Variovorax paradoxus B4: one gene and its partner. Each later gene encodes a partner of the first gene's protein in a complex. Links are inferred from orthologs where the notes say so. Each region holds a gene or a part of one and is shown on either strand. Other genes may lie near its edges.

Region 1 (9,271 bases):
GTAAATAAATTCTCAGATGGGTTTGAGCGCGCGCAATTCAACTGGTTCACGCAACGGGTTCGCTGACGCACTGCAGCGGGTGCCCGGCCTGATGCGCAGCCTCCATCACCTGATTGACCTTGGTGGCCGCCAGATCGCGGGAATAAACCCCACAAACTCCGCGGCCATCGAGATGGATCTTGAGCATGATCTGGGTCGCGGTTTCGCGATCCTTGTTGAAATATTCCTGCAGCACGACGATCACGAACTCCATGGGCGTGTAGTCGTCGTTCAGCATGACGACCTGGTACATCTGAGGCGGCGCGGTTTTTTGCGGACGCCGCTCCAGAACGACCGAATCTCCGTCATCCCCGGCCGGTTTCTGGGCCGGCGGAGTGCTGGGAGTCTTGGGAATTCTCGTTGCCATAAAAAAGATTCTATAGAGCGTGCAAGCACCGTGCCGGCGCAAGAAGACTTGGTGGCGCGTATTCGACAAATCAAGAGGCTTGCGTCGTGTGCGACACCACAGACGATGCAAAAAAGATCTGCCTTTCGCCTGCCCCGCAGCGTAAATATTACGCGGCACCCGCTTTGAAAAAAATGGGGATTTGGAGCAAGGTGTTCCATTTCGCGAACCTGCCCCGGTCTTGCGGGCCGGAAGAAGAAGAAGAAGAAAAGCCCTCGAGATCGGGAAGATCTCGAGGGCCCTGGCTCACCGGCACCCGCGGGCGCCGGAACGCGGCTGCTCGCGCAATTACATGTGGTCGATCATGACCTGGCCGAAGCCCGAGCAGCTCACTTGCGTGGCGCCGTCCATCAGGCGGGCGAAGTCATAGGTGACCTTCTTGCTGGCGATCGACTTTTCCATCGAGCTGATGATCAGGTCGGCCGCTTCGGTCCAGCCCATGTGGCGCAGCATCATTTCGGCCGAGAGGATCTCGGAACCGGGGTTCACGTAGTCCTTGCCGGCGTACTTGGGAGCCGTGCCGTGGGTGGCTTCGAACATGGCGACGGTGTCGCTCAGGTTCGCGCCGGGGGCAATGCCGATGCCGCCCACCTGGGCCGCCAGCGCGTCGGACACATAGTCGCCGTTCAGATTGAGCGTGGCAATCACGCTGTATTCTGCGGGGCGCAGGAGAATCTGCTGCAGGAATGCGTCGGCGATGCTGTCCTTGACGGTGATTTCCTTGCCCGTCTTGGGATTCTTGAACTTCATCCAGGGGCCGCCGTCGATCAGTTCGGCACCGAACTCCTTGGCCGCCAAGGCATAGGCCCAGTCGCGGAAGCCACCTTCGGTGAACTTCATGATGTTGCCCTTGTGCACGATGGTGACGCTGGGCTTGTCGTTGTCCACAGCGTATTGCAGCGCCTTGCGCACGAGGCGCTCGGTGCCTTCCTTCGACACGGGCTTGACGCCGATGCCCGAAGTGTTGGGGAAGCGGATCTTCTTGACGCCCAGTTCGTCCTGCAGGAACTTGATGAGCTTCTTGGCCTTGTCGCTTTCGGCTTCGAACTCGATGCCGGCGTAGATGTCTTCCGAGTTCTCGCGGAAGATGACCATGTTGGTCTTGTGGGGCTCGCGCACCGGGCTGGGCACGCCTTCGAAATACTGGATGGGGCGCAGGCAGACGTAGAGGTCGAGTTCCTGGCGCAGCGCGACGTTCAGCGAGCGGATGCCGCCGCCGACCGGCGTGGTCAGCGGGCCCTTGATGGAAACCACGTAGTCGCGCACGGCGTGCAGCGTTTCTTCGGGCAGCCAGACGTCGGGGCCGTAGACCTTGGTCGACTTTTCGCCGGCATAGACTTCCATCCAGTGGATCTTCTTCTTGCCGCCGTAGGCCTTGGCCACTGCGGCATCCACCACCTTGAGCATCACCGGGGTGATGTCCAGACCCGTGCCGTCGCCTTCGATGAAGGGAATGATCGGCTGATCAGGCACATTGAGCGAGTTGTCGGCGTTGACCGTGATCTTCTGGCCTTCGGCCGGGACTTTGATGTGCTGGTAGCTGGACATGAGGGGGAATGACTCCGGGAGTGACGTAATTCGGACGACTGTCTGCGAATTCAGACAGCGATGGGGAATCGCTGTACAGCCCGCGAACAAATCGCTGTACATTTTAGACGCAACCCATCAGCTGGCGTTTGTCAACCTGCGAGGCAACGGCCTCGTTAGTGGCTGACCTTCTGCTCGCCGGGAGGCGTTTCCAACCAATTCTCGATAGAGGAATCATCAATGAGCAAAATTCTCGCAGTCATGATCGCTGGCCTGTTCGCCGCTGGCGCCTACGCCCAGAACCCAACCGGCACCACGCCCGAGCAAGGGAACGCCACCAACAGCAAGTCGCAAGCCCGCGCCGAAGCCAAGAAGGAAGCCAAGCCCGCTGGTCAAGTGGCGGCTCCCGCCGGCGACATCGCCAAGACGCCCGAAGGCGGCGCGGTCGGTACCGACAAGGCTGCAGTCGCTGGCGAAAAACGCGCCAGCACGCGCGATCAGCGCCGCCGCAACAAGGACGGCAGCGTGAAGCGCAAGTCGACCCAAGGCGGCACGCCCCAGTAAGTCGGCCAACGCCGTACGAAAAAGCGCTCTCCGGAGCGCTTTTTTTTCGCCTGCGGCAACGAGACTGCTGTCAACCGGGCCGAGCGGCTGTCGCGTTGAAGGTTCACCTTCCAACGGGAGGTGATCCATATCAACAATCTCAAAGGATGTCCCATGAACAAGCTGCTCGCAGCCCTCGTCGCCGGTCTCTTCGCAGCCGGCGCATTTGCACAAACCCCGCCCGCACCGGCGCCGGCCGCACCTGCCGTCGTCCACAAGGCGAAGCAACCGATGAAGCACGCCGTCAAGAAGCACAAGGCTCGCCACCACGTGGCCAAGGCGCACACGGCTGCAGCCAAGAAGGTGTAAGCTGCCAATCCCACCGGCAATGCCCGCATCAGCGGGCATTTTTATTGGCCTTGCGTCCTTGGACCCGCCCTGAAAGAAGCCCCGATGTTCCAGCGTTTTGCCGCCCTGCTCCTGCTTGCCGCCTCCATGATGGGTTCCGCGCAGGCACAGCAGCAACCCCAGACCGACCTGCAACGCACCAAGCTGTCCGTCGGCTTGTACAAGATCGATGCGCAAGTCGCGCAGACGCCTAGGCAGCGCGAGATCGGCTTGATGTTCCGCAAGGAGATGCCTCAGTCCGAAGGCATGATCTTTGTCTTCGAGCAACCGGCCACCCAGTGCTTCTGGATGAGGAACACGCTGCTGCCGCTGACTGCCGCCTTCGTGGCGGACGATGGCCGCGTCGTCAATCTGGTCGACATGGAGCCGATGACCGAGAACTCCCACTGTTCCGAGGAGCCCGTGCGCTTCGTGCTCGAAATGAACCAGGGCTGGTTCGCGAAGAAAAACATCAAGAAGGGTGCCAAGCTCGGCGGCGAACTGTTTGCCGCTTCGAGGCGCTGAGCGCTCGCCTGCGCGGGCCCATGAAAAAGCCGACCCGAGGGTCGGCTTTTTCAATGGAGAACCCGGTTCAGCCGAAGTTCTTTGCCGCGAAGTCCCAGTTCGCCAGCTTGGCCAGGAAGGTCTCCACGAACTTCGGGCGCAGGTTGCGGTAGTCGATGTAGTAGGCGTGCTCCCAGACGTCCACCGTCAGCACCGGGGTGTCGCCGGTGGTCAGCGGCGTGCCCGCGGCACCCATGTTCACGATGTCCAGCGAGCCGTCGGCCTTCTTCACCAGCCAGGTCCAGCCCGAGCCGAAGTTGCCCACGGCCGACTTCACGAACGCTTCCTTGAAGGCGTCGTAGCTGCCCCACTTGGCATCGATGGCCTTGGCCAGCGCACCGCTCGGAGCGCCGCCGCCCTGGGGCTTCATGCAGTTCCAGAAGAAGGTGTGGTTCCAGATCTGGGCGGCGTTGTTGTAGATGCCGCCGCTGGACTTCTTGACGATCTCCTCGAGCGTCATCGATTCGAATTCGGTGCCCTTTTGCAGGTTGTTGAGGTTCACCACGTAGGCATTGTGGTGCTTGCCGTAGTGGTACTCGAGGGTTTCCTTCGAGTACTCGGGTGCCAGCGCGTCGAGGGCGTATGGCAGGGGTGGGAGCACATGTTCCATGGTTTTTTCTCGTGGGTTGGTTGTGGGGAATTAGGGATTCTAGAAAGGAATTACCGGTCCGGCGTCGGACGCGTTCCCGTTTTGCCGGGCGTCACGGTCAGGTCGACCGACCCATCCGAGAGCCGAGCGACCACTGCGTCGCCCGGACTCAGCTTCTTGGCGCTGACGATCGCACGCCCATCGGCACCGGTGAGCCAGGCATAGCCGCGCTGCAGCACCAGCGCAGGATCGAGCAGCCGCAGGCGCAAGGCCACCCGTTCCAGCCGCTCGCGACGCTGAGCCAGTGCGCGTTCGAGCTTGAGCGGGAAATCAGCGGAGATCGCGCGCGGCACATGGGCGAGGCGCTCGGCCCTGGACAGCACCGCATAACGCAGCCGCTGCGAATGGTGCGCGAGCCGAAGCTGCTGGCGCGCCACCAGCGTCGAGGGCCGCCCCAGGCGCCCTGCCGCTTGGTCGAGGCGCTGCCCCAGCACATCGAGGCGCTGCCCCAACGCGCCGTCGAGCCGGTCGCCCAGGAGATCGAGCGCACCGAGCCACATCGCCTGGGGCGCGCTGACGAGTTCCGCCGCCGCGGTGGGCGTGGGCGCGCGCAGGTCGGCGCAGAAATCGGCAATGGTGAAGTCTGTTTCGTGGCCGACGCCGCAAATCAGCGGAACCGGGCTTTGAACGATGGTGCGCGCCAGGGTTTCGTCGTTGAAGGCCCAGAGATCCTCGATGGAGCCGCCCCCGCGCACCAGCAGGATCACGTCGACGGCCGGCTCCAGCGTGTACAGCGATTGCAGCGCACGCACGAGTTCCGCCGGCGCATTGGCGCCCTGCACCGCTGCCGGCGCCAGGACCACGGGAATGTGAGGCACGCGGCGCCGCAGCGCCGTGACCACGTCGTGCAGCGCCGCGGCGCCGAGCGAGGTCACGAGGCCCACTGCGCGCGGCATGACCGGCAGCGCCCGCTTGCGCTGCGCATCGAAGAGCCCTTCGGCTTCGAGCCGCGCCTTGCGCTGCAGGAATTGCTCGAACAGCGCGCCCTGGCCGGCGCGCTGCAGGCTTTCGACCACCAATTGCAGGTCGCCGCGCGGTTCGTACACCGCGAGGCGCCCGCGCACCTCGACCTGGTCGCCGTCGCGCGGCGAAAAGTCGAGCAAGCCCGCCGCGCGCCGGAACATCGCGCAGCGCAGTTGGCCGGACGGGTCCTTGAGAGCGAAGTAACAATGTCCGCTCGAGGCGCGCGAGAAGCCGGAAATTTCCCCGCGCACCGCGACCGGATTGAAGCGCGCGTCGAGCGCATCGGCAACCGCCCGGCACAGCGCGCCGACAGCCCAGATCCGCGGGCCTGGCGTTGGATTCGAGTCACGCAGGGTCACAAGACGCCCGTGCAGCCGGCGGCCACTCTTCCACAGTGGGTTGCCCGTCCTCGGTGCCGCGGCCCCAGTACGGAACAGGTGCACGGTTTGTCGTGCAAGCTGTTGATTTCATTGGAAAAAGAACTGCTCAAAATTCAATCGATCTAGCGGGAGGCCCGTCCCATGCGGGTCCGGACAAGTTGCGCAGCGGGTTAATCACAAAGTTATCCACAGAATCTGTGCGTCTTCGCTGACATGCAAACAAGCCGCGTGGCAATGTTGGCCTCGGTGGATAATCGCCGCGCATTTGCAGTCTACGGGGCCGGAGGATTCCTTGTTTTCCATCATAGTTGCCGCGGGCTGGCCGATTTGGCCATTGCTCGCTTGTTCGATCATCGCGCTCGCGCTGGTTATCGAACGTTTCACAAGCCTCAAGACCGTGAGGGTTCTGCCGCCCAAGCTGCTCGATGAAGCCATCACCGTGTCTCACGGCTCCGTGCCGGGGCCCGACGTGGTGACCAAGCTCGAACACAACTCGATGCTCGGACAGGTGCTGGCCGCCGGCCTGCGGGCGCTCAATGCCAATCCGCGCTGCACCGAGGACGACCTGCGCGCAGCCATGGAGGCCTCGGGCCGCACCGTGGCGCACAAGCTGGAGCGCTACCTGCCGGCGCTGGCCACCATTGCATCGGCGGCGCCGCTGCTCGGCCTGCTGGGCACGGTCATCGGCATGATCGAGATCTTCGGGTCGCAGTCGCCCGGGAGCGGCGCGGTGGGCTCCGGGAATCCCGCGCAGTTGGCGCACGGCATTTCGATCGCGCTCTACAACACGGCTTTCGGCCTGATCGTGGCCATTCCGACCTTGATCTTCTGGCGCTATTTCCGCAGCCGGGTCGACGAATACCTGCTCAACCTGGAACTGTCGGGCGAGCGCTTCGCGCGTCACCTGAACGCATTGCGGAAATGATGGCCCCCACGCTTGCCACTGCGTGTGCTGCTCTGCCCGGCGGAGGCTTGCCATGACTCGCGGCCGCATGCAGTTTCGCCACGGCGGGCGCGACGAGCCGGAGATCAACCTGATCCCGTTCATCGACGTGCTGCTGGTCATCCTGATCTTCCTGATGCTGTCGACCACCTACAGCAAGTTCACGGAGATGCAGCTGCGCCTGCCGACGGCGGACGTCGATTCGCAGCGCGACTATCCCAAGGAAGTGATCGTTGCGGTATCCGCCGACGGCCGCTACTCGATCAACAAGAAACCCGTGGCAGACCGCAACGTGGACACCGTGGCTGCGGCGCTGGGGGCGGCAGCCACCGGCGGCAAGGACAGCGTGGTCATCATCAGCGCCGACGCCAGCAGCCCGCACCAGGCCGTGATCACGGTGATGGAAGCCGCGCGCCGCGTGGGCCTGGTGCAGATCACTTTCGCAGCCCAGTCGACGGCGCAAGCAGGGCACTGAGTGCCGTCGCAGCGCCGCAGCACCACCGGCACAACCGGCTCGATCGCTGCGCCGGCCTCGCGGCTGCAGCGTGCCTGGCTGCACCGCAGCGTCCTGGCCTGCCTGCTGTGGCCCCTGTCGCTTGCCTACGCGGCGCTTTTCGGGCTGCGGCGCTGGCTCTACCGGAAGGGATGGCGCACGACCGAACGCGTCCGGGTGCCGGTGATCGTGGTGGGCAACGTGATTGCCGGCGGCGCCGGCAAGACCCCGGTCGTGATGGCGGTGGTCCGGCACTTGCAGGCCCGCGGCCTCCAAGCCGGCGTGGTGTCGCGCGGCTACGGCCGCCGCACCGACGACTGCCGCGAAGTGCTTGATGGGAGCAATGCCCAGGATGTCGGCGACGAACCGCTCCTGATTCGCCGTGCCACCGGCGCGCCCGTGTTCGTGGCGCAACGCCGCATCGAGGCCGCGCGCGCCCTGCTCGCCCGGCATCCGGCCACGCAGATCATCGTGAGCGACGACGGGCTGCAGCACCTGGCGCTTGCGCGCGACATCGAGATTTGCGTGTTCGACGATCGCGGCGTGGGCAACGGCTGGCGGTTGCCCGCGGGCCCGCTGCGCGAGCGCTGGCCGCGCCCGTGCGACCTGGTGCTCCACAGTGGAGAGCACCCCGCGTTCGAGAGCGGGTACACCGCGACCCGCGCGCTGGCGCAGGACGCCGTGGCGAGCGACGGGAAACGCATCCCGCTCGATGCGCTTGCCGGCGAACCGGTGATCGCGCTGGCGGCCATTGCACGGCCCGAAGCGTTCTTCGACATGCTGCGAGCGCGCGGATTGACGCTTTCCGAGACGATCGCCCTGCCGGACCACTGCGATTTCGACGGCTGGCAGCGCCCCGCCCACGTCGGACGCCGCCTTGTCTGTACCGAAAAAGATGCCGTCAAGCTCTGGCCCAAGGCCCCCGACGCGCTTGCCGTGCCGCTGCACTTTGCACCGTCGCCGGAATTCTTCACCGCGCTCGACGCAAAGCTATCATCGCTCGATGGATCCCAAGCTGCTTGAATTGCTCGTCTGCCCCGTCACCAAGGGCCCGTTGACCTGGAACGCCGAGAAGCAGGAGCTCTGCTCGCGCAGCGCACGCCTCGCCTACCCGGTGCGCGACGGTATTCCCGTGCTGCTCGAGAACGAAGCCCGCACGCTGTCCGACGAAGAGCTGGGGCTGTGAGCTTTACCGTTCTGGTGCCGGCCCGCCTTGCCTCGACGCGGCTGCCCAACAAACCGCTGGCCGACATCGCCGGCCTGCCCATGGTGGTGCGCGTGGCCCGGCGGGCAAGCCAGTCCGCGGCCGTGCGCGTGGTGGTGGCCGGGGACGACGCGGCCATCGTCAAGGCATGCGAAAAGCATGGCGTGGAAGCCATCCTGACCCGCCAGGACCACCCCAGCGGCTCCGACCGCCTGGCCGAAGCCTGCGAACAACTGGGCCTGGACGGCGACGACATCGTCGTCAACGTACAGGGCGACGAACCACTGATCGATCCCGCGCTCATCAACGCCGTGGCATCCGCGCTGGCGACGCATCCGGAAGCCGCCATGAGCACGGCGGCCCACGAGATCGATTCGCTCGACGACTTCCTCAACCCGAACGTGGTGAAAGTGGTGCTCGACGCACAGGGCAACGCGCTGTACTTCAGCCGCGCGCCCATCCCGTGGTGGCGCGACGGTTCCGCGAACCGTGCGCCGCCGTCCGTGCTGCCCATCCCGGCACCGCTGCGGCATATCGGTATCTACGGATACCGCGCCGGTTTCGTGCGCAGCTTTCCTTCGTTGACGCCTGCGCCCATCGAGGCCACCGAAGCGCTCGAACAGCTGCGCGCGCTGTGGCATGGGCACCGCATCGCGGTGCACGTCAGCCGAGCCGCGCCGGGGCCCGGCATCGATACCCCCGAAGACCTCGAGCGCGTGCGCGCGATCTTTGCGGCCGGTCCGGCACGCTGAAAAAGTACGCTGCACCGGGGGTGGCGGCGGAAATTCTGTACGCGCTCGCATGCTATCCTCGACGCAATTCCGCCTTGCTCGGCTCCTGGGCTGACGCTTGGCGCGACACAAAATCGAAGAACCGTCCGAGGACACCATGAGACTAATTTTGCTGGGCGCGCCCGGGGCGGGCAAAGGCACGCAAGCGGCCTTCATCTGCCAGAAATACGGCATTCCTCAAATTTCGACCGGCGACATGCTGCGCGCCGCCGTGAAGGCCGGCACACCGCTCGGGCAGCAGGCCAAGGCCGTCATGGAGTCGGGTGGCCTCGTGAGCGACGACCTGATCATCAACCTCGTGAAGGAACGCATCGCGCAATCCGATTGCGCCGGCGGTTTCCTGTTCGACGGCTTCCCGCGCACCATTCCGCAGGCCGACGCC
Region 2 (8,958 bases), 1.3 Mb from region 1 along the record:
CGTGAGCGCCAGCGTGAAGCGCCGGTTCCAGGCGCTGCGCCAGGCGATGGAAAAAAGCGCCTTCATCTCAGCTGTCCGCCGCCATGGCCGCCGGCGCCGCGCGGTTGATCTCGGGCAGCAGCACATGCCGCGCAAAACGCTGCGCAATGCGCTGGTCGTGGCTCACGAACACGAGCGCGCTGTTGTTCACGGCGCAGGCCGTCAGCAGCACGTCGAGAAACGCTTCGCGCCGGTCTTCGTCGAGTGCGGAGGTGGGTTCGTCGGCAATCACCACTTCGGGCTGGCCGATGAGCGCGCGCGCAGCGGCCACGCGCTGCTGCTGGCCCACGGAGAGCTGCATCGCCTGGCGCTTCCACAGGCTGCGGTCGAGCCCCATCTGCTCGAGCAGGTGCTCGGCCTCTTCGCGCGCGCTGCCTCCCCGCGCGGCCTGGGACTCGCGCCGCTGCGAGAAGCGGCAGGGCAGCAGCACGTTGTCGAGCACGCTCAGATACGGCAGCAGGTTGAATTGCTGAAAGATGTAGCCGACGTGGGCGACGCGGCAGCGGTCGCGCGCGGCGCCCGAGAGCTGCGACCAGTCGTGCCCCAGCAGCGAGACGCGGCCTTCGTCCGCCACCAGCACGCCGGCCAGCAGCGACAGCAGCGTGCTCTTGCCGCAACCGCTCGGGCCGTGCAGGAAGACCGCCTCGCCCGCGGTGATGCGCAAGGCCTCGATGTCGATGCATGGCTTTGGCATGCCGGGCCACGAGAAGCGCAGCCCTTCGGCGGCGAGCACCACGCGCAATGGCGCGGCCTCGCCCTGGGGGACGGTGCTCACAGCGTCACTTGCCCCAGGTCAGGCGAACGGGCTGGGCGGCCTGCGCGCCTGCCGGGCGCTTGAGCTGGCGCTTGAACTGGCCTTGTGCGGAAGCAATCTGCGAATCGATCTGGCGCGTGCCCTTGAAGGCGGAGAAAAGATTCACGTCGATGAACTTTGCCGCGGCCGCGTTGGTGCAGTTGAAGGAAAAAGTGGCGTCGAGGTCGGCATGGCCCGCGGGCTCGCCCGGGTCGGGACTGCCGAGGCCCAGTGCGCTGGAGCGCAGCTCGACCGGGCCGAGCTTGCAGTTGGCGGCCGGGTCGATGGCAAAGAGCTTGTCGGCCGCGCGCAGCTGGGCGATGGCGTCCTCGGCGGTCTTCTTCTCGGCATCGGTCTTGGGCGCGCGCTCGAAGCCGACGATGTTGTCGAGCGGGGACTCCATGTTGATCACGACCGTGGGGCCGTCGATGGCCACGTCGAGCTTGAGCTGGCCGTGCACATGCGCATGCTGCTGCTGGGCCTGGGCGGAAAGAAAGGGGGCTGCGAACAGTGCCGCGGCGAATGCGAAGCCGGATGAAATGCGTCGAAGTCGGATCTGTTTCATGGTTCTGCGCCTTGCCGGGTCGGCAGCCCCGGCGTGTTGCTCCATTCGCTCCAGCTGCCGGCATAGAGCGCTGTCGTCCCAAGGCCCGCGATCTGCATCGCGAGCAGGTTGGGCACAGCGCTCACGCCGCTGCCGCATTGATGGACGACCGTCGCCGGATCGCGTCCCGCGAGCAGCGCGTCGAACTCGGCGCGCAATTGCGATGCCGGCTTGAACTTGCCGTCGGGGCCGAGGTTCTCGGCGAAGGGCCGGTTCAGAGCCCCGGGGATGTGACCCGCGATGGGGTCCAGAGGTTCCACCTCTCCGCGATAACGTGCGGCGGCACGCGCGTCGATCAGGTTCTGGTCAGGCTGGCCGAGCCGGCGCACCACGGCGTCGGTGGTCACGAGCCTTGCCAGCGGTTCGCCCGGCACGAAGTTCGACTGGAAGTGCGCCGGCTCCTCGCGGTTCGTGACTTCGCCGCCCGCGGCCTGCCACGCCTGCAGGCCGCCGTCGAGCACGGCCACGGCATCGTGGCCCATCCACTTGAGCATCCACCAGAGCCGGCCGCAATAGTTGGCGCCGTTGCGGTCGTACGCCACGGCCTGCATGTTGTTGGAAAAGCCGATGCTCGACAGCCAGGCCGCGAACCTCTCGCGGCTCGGCAGCGGATGGCGCCCGCCCGAGGCCGGCACGCCGTCTTCCTGCGCAATGACCACGTCGCCATGCGAGCCGGGCACGCCGTGCTTCGCGCTGAGGTGGGCGTCGAGGTCGGCATGCAGTGCGCCGGGGATGTGCGCAGCGGCATATTGCTGCGCGCCGGCTTCGGGCTTCATGAGGTCGAAGCTGCAGTCGAAGACCATGAGGGGCACGTCGCCAGCCTGCAGCTGCTGGAGTTGTTCGACGCTGACGAGGGTGGTGCACATGGCGGGGTTCCTTCGTTGTCGACGGGTTCGATGCGGATCAGTGTTCTTCGGCCGGCGCCTTGGGCACTGCACGCTGGCGCAGCACGGTGGCCGCAATGCCGCTCACGATGATGAGCGCCATGCCGGCCCAGCCGGCGGCGTCGATGCGGTCGTCGAACAGCACCACGCTGTAGAACGCCGCAAAGATGATGCCGGAGTACTGCAGGTTGGCCACCAGGAGCGTACCGGCCTGCGTCTTGGCCGTGGCGTAGGCGCGCGTCATGCAAAGCTGCCCGAGAGCCGCCAGGAGGCCGATCGGCAGCAGCCACAGCGCATGCTGCCACGTCCAGGAGTTTCCGTCCGAAAACCCGGTGGCAGCCGTGGCGAAAGCGCCGGCCACGGCCGAGCCGGCCGCGAAATAGAACACCGTGCGCAGCTCGGGTTCGCCGATGCGCGACAGCGCCACCACCTGCATGTAGGCGAATGCGGCCGTGAGGCCCGACAGCAGGCCCAGCATCCCCGCGAAGCCGTCGCTGCCGCTGACCGAAGGCTTGAGCATCAGCACCACGCCGACGAAGCCCGCGAGCACGGTCAGCGCGAGCGTGCCCTGCAGCGGCGGGCGCTCGATGCGGCCATCGCGCCCGGGCACCGGCACCCAGGCCAGCAGCGCGCCGCCGACCAGGAAGGCCGCGATCCACACGCTGCTCATGTAGTTGAGCGTGACGGCCGTGGCCAGCGGCATGTGGGCAATGGCATAGAACCACGCGCCGAGCGACACCACGCCGATGGTGCTGCGCCAGGCATGCATGCCGGGGTAGCGGGTGGCCATGGAGACGCCGCGGTTGCGCGCCAGCAGCCACAGGAACACGATGCCGATCAGGCCGCGCCCGAGCACCATCTCGCCGCTGTTGAACCAGGCCGAGGCGATCTTCACGACCACGCTCATGGTGGCGAACAAAAAGGCGCCGAGCACCATCCAGAGTGCTTGCACTGCTCGGCTCAGGCGTTGTTCTGCATCGCGCTGCGGTACCACTCGTGGAACTGCTGCATGCCGTCTTCCATCGGGCTCTGGTAGGGGCCGCTCTCGTCGTCGCCGCGCAGCATGAGCGCGCGGCGGCCGGCGTCCATGCGCTCGGCGATCTCGTCGTCTTCCACGCAGGTTTCCATGTAGGCGGCCTGCTGGGCCTCGACGAATTCGCGCTCGAAGGCCACGATTTCCTCGGGGTAGAAGAACTCGATCATGTTGAGCGTCCTGGTGGGGCTCACCGGATGCAGCGTCGACACGGTGAGCACGTGCGGATACCACTCGACCATCACGTGCGGGTAGTAGGTGAGCCAGATGGCGCCGTACTTGGGCGGCTTGCCTTCGCGGTACTTGAGCAGCTGCTCCTGCCACTTCTGGTAGATGGGGCTGCCCGCGCGGCCGAGCCGGTTGGCCACGCCCACGGTCTGCACCGAGAAGTTGCGGTTGAACTCCCAGCGCAGGTCGTCGCAGGTGACGAAGCTGCCCAGGCCGGGATGGAACGGGCCGACGTGGTAGTCCTCGAGGTAGACCTCGATGAAGGTCTTCCAGTTGTAGTTGCACTCGTGCAGCTCGACCCGGTCGAGCGCGTAGCCCGTGAAGTCGAGGTCGGCACGCGGGCCGAGTTCGGCCATGTCGGCCGCCACGTCGCGCCCGCCGCCGTCGGGGCCGCGTTCGAACAGCAGGCCGTTCCACTCGGTGAGCGGATAGTTGTGCAGGTTGAGGCAGGGGTCCTGCTGGAAGTGCGGCGCGCCGATCAGCGTGCCCGTGGTGCGCGCGTCGCTCGCCGCATAGGTCCAGCGGTGCAGCGGGCACACGATGTTGCCGCCGGTCTGGCTGTCGAGCTGGCCGCGGCCCTGCAGGATCAGCGCCTGCCGGTGGCGGCACACGTTGGAAATGAGTTCCACGCCCTTGGGCGTGTGCACCAGCGCGCGGCCCTGGTGCTCCTGCGGCAGGGTGTGGAAGTTGCCGGGCTCGGGCACGGCAAGCCGGTGGCCCACGTAGCGCGGGCCGTGCGCGAACAGCGTTTGCATTTCGCGCGCATAGAGCGACTCGTCGAAGTACGCGGAAACTGGAAGTTGGCTCGTGGCCTGCTGCAGTTGAAGACTTAAATCAGACATGGAGGACCTGACCAAGCTCCCCACAGGGAGAAAAAAGGAAAAGACGGAAGGCGCCGTCTGGAGGGCGACGGCCCGAAGAGTTGTGCCGGGTTGGCCGGCATGGGAAGCCAGGATTGTACCCAAGGGGGCAGCACAGTGCCCGTGGCGCGCCACATGCCGGCGCCCGTTTGGTTCCCCGCCCTAAAATGCGCGGTTTCACACTCGTTGTCTCGCATGCCCAAGGTCCCTTCTTCCTCCACGTCCAGCCCGGCAGCCACGCCCGACACGGGGCCGCTGCCGGCCAGCTACGAAGCCGGGCTCCAGGAGTTGGAACAATTGGTTGCAGAACTCGAGTCGGGCCAGTTGCCGCTCGACCAGTTGCTCGGCAGCTACCAGCGCGGTGCGGCGCTGCTCGCCTTCTGCCGCGAAAAGCTCCAGGCGGTCGAAGACCAGATCAAGGTGCTCGACGCGGGCAGCCTCAAGCCCTGGACCGCCGAATGAGCGCGGTTAAAGCGGTGGAATGGGATGCTGCACGCCTGGCCAGCTGGAGCGACCCGTACCTGGCGCGCGTCGAGGCGGCGCTTTCGCGCTGGGTCGGCGTCGATGCGCCGGTGCTGCTCGGCGATGCCATGCGCTATGCCGTGCTGGACGGCGGCAAGCGGCTGCGGCCGCTCCTGGTGCTGGCCGCGAGCGAAGCGGTCGGCGGCAATGCGGCTGCGGCGCTGCGCGCGGCCTGTGCAACGGAACTGATCCACGCCTACTCGCTGGTGCACGACGACCTGCCGAGCATGGACAACGACGTGCTGCGGCGTGGCAAGCCCACGGTGCACGTGAAGTTCGGCGAAGCCGATGCGCTGCTGGCCGGCGATGCCTTGCAGGCCCTGGCCTTCGAGCTGCTGACGCCCGACGGCGACGAGATTCCCGCATCGATCCAGGCCATGCTGTGCCGGTTGCTCGCGCGTGCCGCGGGCAGCCAGGGCATGGCGGGCGGGCAGGCCATCGACCTGGCCAGTGTGGGCCTGGCGCTGAACGAAGCGCAGCTGCGCGAAATGCACCGCCTGAAAACCGGCGCGCTGCTGCAGGGCAGCGTCGAGATGGGCGCGGCCTGTGCCGGTGCCGTGGCATCCGATGCGCTGGCCGCCCTGCGCGACTACGGCGCCGCCATCGGCCTGGCGTTCCAGGTGGTCGACGACATTCTCGACGTCACGGCCGATTCGCAGACCCTCGGCAAGACGGCCGGCAAGGATGCGGCCGCCGACAAGCCCACCTATGTTTCGCTGTGGGGCCTCGACGGCGCGCGTGCGCAGGCGAGGCAGCTGCTGGCCGAATCGCTTGCGGCGCTGGACCGCAGCGGCCTTGCCGATACCGCGGCCTTGCGCGCGCTGGCCCACATGGTCGTCGACCGCGACCGATGAACAACTCACAGATGGACAAGAAGACCCACGACGTTCCCATGGCTGCGCTGCTTCCCACGCTTCACGATCCATCCCCGATCCGCCAATTCGACCGCGCCCAGCTCAAGCAGCTGTGCGACGAGGTGCGCGCCTGCGTGCTCGACAACGTCTCGCGCACCGGCGGCCACCTGAGTTCCAACCTCGGCACGGTCGAGCTCACCGTCGCGCTGCACCATGTGTTCAACACGCCGCACGACCGCCTGGTGTGGGACGTGGGCCACCAGACCTATCCGCACAAGATCCTGACCGGCCGGCGCGAGCGCATGCCCACGCTGCGCCAGATCGGGGGCATCTCGGGCTTTCCGCAGCGCAGCGAGAGCGAATACGACACCTTCGGCACGGCGCACTCGTCGACCAGCATCTCGGCTGCGCTCGGCATGGCCATGGCGGCCAAGCAGAAGGGCGAGGACCGCCATTCCGTGGCCATCATCGGCGACGGCGCGCTCACGGCCGGCATGGCCTTCGAGGCGCTCAACAACGCCGGCGTGTGCGACTGCAAGCTGCTGGTGATCCTGAACGACAACGACATGTCGATCAGCCCGCCCGTGGGTGCGCTCAACCGCTACCTCGCGCAGCTGATGAGCGGCAACTTCTACGCCGCGGCCAAGAACGTCGGCAAGAGCGTGCTGCGTGCCGCGCCGCCGCTGTTCGAACTGGCCAAGCGCTTCGAGCAGCATGCCAAGGGCATGGTGGTGCCGGCCACGCTGTTCGAGCAGTTCGGCTTCAACTACGTCGGTCCCATCGACGGCCACGACCTCGATTCGCTGGTGCCCACGCTCGAGAACCTCAAGCACCTGGACGGCCCGCAGTTCCTGCACGTGGTCACCAAGAAGGGGCAGGGCTACAAGCTGGCCGAGGCCGATCCGGTGGCCTACCACGGGCCCGGCAAGTTCGATCCGCAGGTCGGGCTGATCAAGCCCACCGCGGTGGCCAAGCAGACCTTCACGCAGGTCTTCGGCCAGTGGCTGTGCGACATGGCCGCACACGACGGCCGGCTGGTGGGCATCACGCCGGCCATGCGCGAAGGCTCGGGGCTGGTCGAGTTCGAGCAGCGCTTTCCCGACCGGTACTACGACGTCGGCATTGCCGAACAGCATGCCGTCACCTTCGCGGCGGGCCTGGCCTGCGAAGGCCTGAAGCCCGTGGTGGCGATCTACTCGACCTTCCTGCAGCGCGCCTACGACCAGCTGATCCACGACGTCGCGATCCAGAACCTGCCGGTGGTGTTCGCGCTCGACCGCGCCGGCCTCGTGGGCGCCGACGGCGCCACGCACGCGGGCGCCTACGACATCCCGTTCCTGCGCTGCATTCCCAACATGAGCATTGCCTGCCCGGCCGACGAGCGCGAGTGCCGCCAGCTGCTGTCGAGCGCCTACGAGCAGAACCACCCGGTGGCCGTGCGTTATCCGCGCGGGGCCGGCGCCGGCGTGGTGCCGCACCTCGCGCTCGACGCGCTGCCGTTCGGCAAGGGCGAAGTGCGCAGGGAGGGCCAGCGCATCGCCATCCTCGCCTTCGGCACCCTGCTGTACCCGGCGCTCACGGCGGCCGAATCGCTCGACGCCACGGTGGTCAACATGCGCTGGGCCAAGCCGCTCGACGTCGAGCTGCTGCTGAAGGTGGCGGGCACGCACGACGCCATCGTCACGCTCGAAGAGGGGGCCGTCATGGGCGGCGCGGGCAGTGCGGTGCTCGAGGCACTGCAGGCGGCCAACGTGCAAAGGCCGGTGCTGCAACTGGGCCTGCCCGACCGCTTCATCGAGCATGGCGATCCGGGCAAATTGCTCGCGTCGATCGGGCTCGATGCGGCCGGCATTGCCGCCTCGATCACGCAGCGCTTCGGTGCCGCCGCAGGGTAAACCCCCGCCGGCCGCGTGTAAGCGCGTTTTTACAATAAGCAAGACTTACAAAAGTCCTCGACGCGGCCACAAGCCGCGTTTCGTTTTTTCCAATGCACTCGGAGTGAATTCAATGGATCGTCGTTCCCTCATCAAAAACGCCGGCATCGCTGGCGTTCTGGCCGCCGGCATTGCGCCCGCAGTTCATGCGCAGGCGGCCGTCCGCTGGCGCCTGGCATCGAGCTTTCCCAAGTCGCTCGACACCATCTACGGCGGCGCGGAGGTCTTCGCCAAGGCGGTCAGGGCCATGTCGGGCGGCAAGTTCGAAATCTCGGTTCATGCCGGCGGCGAGCTGATGCCTCCCTTCGGCGTGGTGGACGGCGTGCAGAACGGCTCGGTCGAGATGTGCCACACCGTGCCCTACTACTTCTACGGCAAGAACCCCGCATTCGCGCTGGGCTCGGCCATTCCGTTCGGCCTGAACTCGCGCCAGATGAACGCGTGGATGATGCACGGCAACGGCCGCAAGCTCATGAACGAGTTCTACGCCAAGTACAACATGCTGAGCTTTGCCGGCGGCAACACGGGCTGCCAGATGGGCGGCTGGTACCGCAAGGAAATCAAGTCGCCGGCCGATTTCAAGGGCATGAAGATGCGCCTGGGCGGCGGCCTCATCGGCGACGTCATGACCAAGCTGGGCGCGGTGCCGCAGAGCATCCCCGGCGGCGAGATCTACCAGTCGCTCGAAAAGGGCACGCTGGATGCCGCCGAATGGGTCGGCCCCTATGACGACCAGAAGCTCGGCTTCAACAAGGTGGCACCGTTCTACTACTACCCCGGCTGGTGGGAAGGCGGTCCGGAAGTGGACTTCTTCATCAACCAGAAGGCGTTCGACGGCCTCTCGGCCGAGAACAAGGCCATCGTGGAAGCGGCTGCCGCCGTGGCTTCGTCCGACATGCTCGCCAAGTACGACGCGCTGAACCCCACCGCGCTGAAGCAGCTGGTGGCGTCCAAGACCAAGGTGCTGCCGTTCTCGCAGGCCGTGCTTGACGCCTCCTTCAAGGCCTCGATGGAAGTGTTCGCGGAGAACGACGCCAAGAGCCCAGAGTGGAAGAAGATCTACGCCGACCTGCGCACGTTCCAGCGCGACCAGGTGCTGTGGTTCCGCTTCGCCGAGTCGGCCTTCGACAGCTTCATGTCCAAGCAGAAGCTCTGATCCGCGGGCTTCGGCCCGGCCAAAGAAAAGCCCGCGTCACGCGGGCTTTTT

The links.
Region 2: the proteins of xseA (region 1) and VAPA_RS08220 are in contact, whole or in part, in a cryo-EM structure (PDB 8TXR), measured with the Escherichia coli proteins. The link is inferred for Variovorax paradoxus B4 from one-to-one orthologs.

What each region holds. Positions count from the first base shown.
Region 1 is NC_022247.1:3,068,139-3,077,409, forward strand. What follows is about bases 3,283-6,281. They hold xseA (exodeoxyribonuclease VII large subunit), read right to left. Parts: upstream 5,438-6,281; coding sequence 4,127-5,437; downstream 3,283-4,126. Other genes in these bases: VAPA_RS14300 (DUF192 domain-containing protein), read left to right, coding at 3,283-3,427; VAPA_RS14305 (superoxide dismutase), read right to left, coding at 3,495-4,076; VAPA_RS14315 (MotA/TolQ/ExbB proton channel family protein), read left to right, coding at 5,751-6,281. In the rest of the region: ATP-dependent Clp protease adapter ClpS, read right to left, coding at 47-406; icd (NADP-dependent isocitrate dehydrogenase), read right to left, coding at 734-1,993; VAPA_RS14290 (hypothetical protein), read left to right, coding at 2,213-2,536; VAPA_RS14295 (hypothetical protein), read left to right, coding at 2,690-2,884; more of VAPA_RS14300, read left to right, coding at 2,969-3,282; more of VAPA_RS14315, read left to right, coding at 6,282-6,383; VAPA_RS14320 (ExbD/TolR family protein), read left to right, coding at 6,451-6,876; lpxK (tetraacyldisaccharide 4'-kinase), read left to right, coding at 6,877-7,917; VAPA_RS14330 (Trm112 family protein), read left to right, coding at 7,898-8,080; kdsB (3-deoxy-manno-octulosonate cytidylyltransferase), read left to right, coding at 8,077-8,850; adk (adenylate kinase), read left to right, coding at 8,987-9,271. UniProt on the Escherichia coli protein: Bidirectionally degrades single-stranded DNA into large acid-insoluble oligonucleotides, which are then degraded further into small acid-soluble oligonucleotides.
Region 2 is NC_022247.1:1,794,639-1,803,596, forward strand. What follows is about bases 3,584-6,269. They hold VAPA_RS08220 (exodeoxyribonuclease VII small subunit), read left to right. Parts: upstream 3,584-4,636; coding sequence 4,637-4,903; downstream 4,904-6,269. Other genes in these bases: VAPA_RS08215 (aromatic ring-hydroxylating oxygenase subunit alpha), read right to left, coding at 3,584-4,423; VAPA_RS08225 (polyprenyl synthetase family protein), read left to right, coding at 4,900-5,817; dxs (1-deoxy-D-xylulose-5-phosphate synthase), read left to right, coding at 5,856-6,269. Outside these bases: VAPA_RS08190 (ABC transporter permease), read right to left, coding at 1-66; VAPA_RS08195 (ABC transporter ATP-binding protein), read right to left, coding at 68-814; VAPA_RS08200 (DUF2796 domain-containing protein), read right to left, coding at 819-1,397; VAPA_RS08205 (sulfurtransferase), read right to left, coding at 1,394-2,302; VAPA_RS08210 (DMT family transporter), read right to left, coding at 2,340-3,257; more of VAPA_RS08215, read right to left, coding at 3,281-3,583; more of dxs, read left to right, coding at 6,270-7,712; TRAP transporter substrate-binding protein DctP, read left to right, coding at 7,825-8,907. UniProt on the Escherichia coli protein: Bidirectionally degrades single-stranded DNA into large acid-insoluble oligonucleotides, which are then degraded further into small acid-soluble oligonucleotides.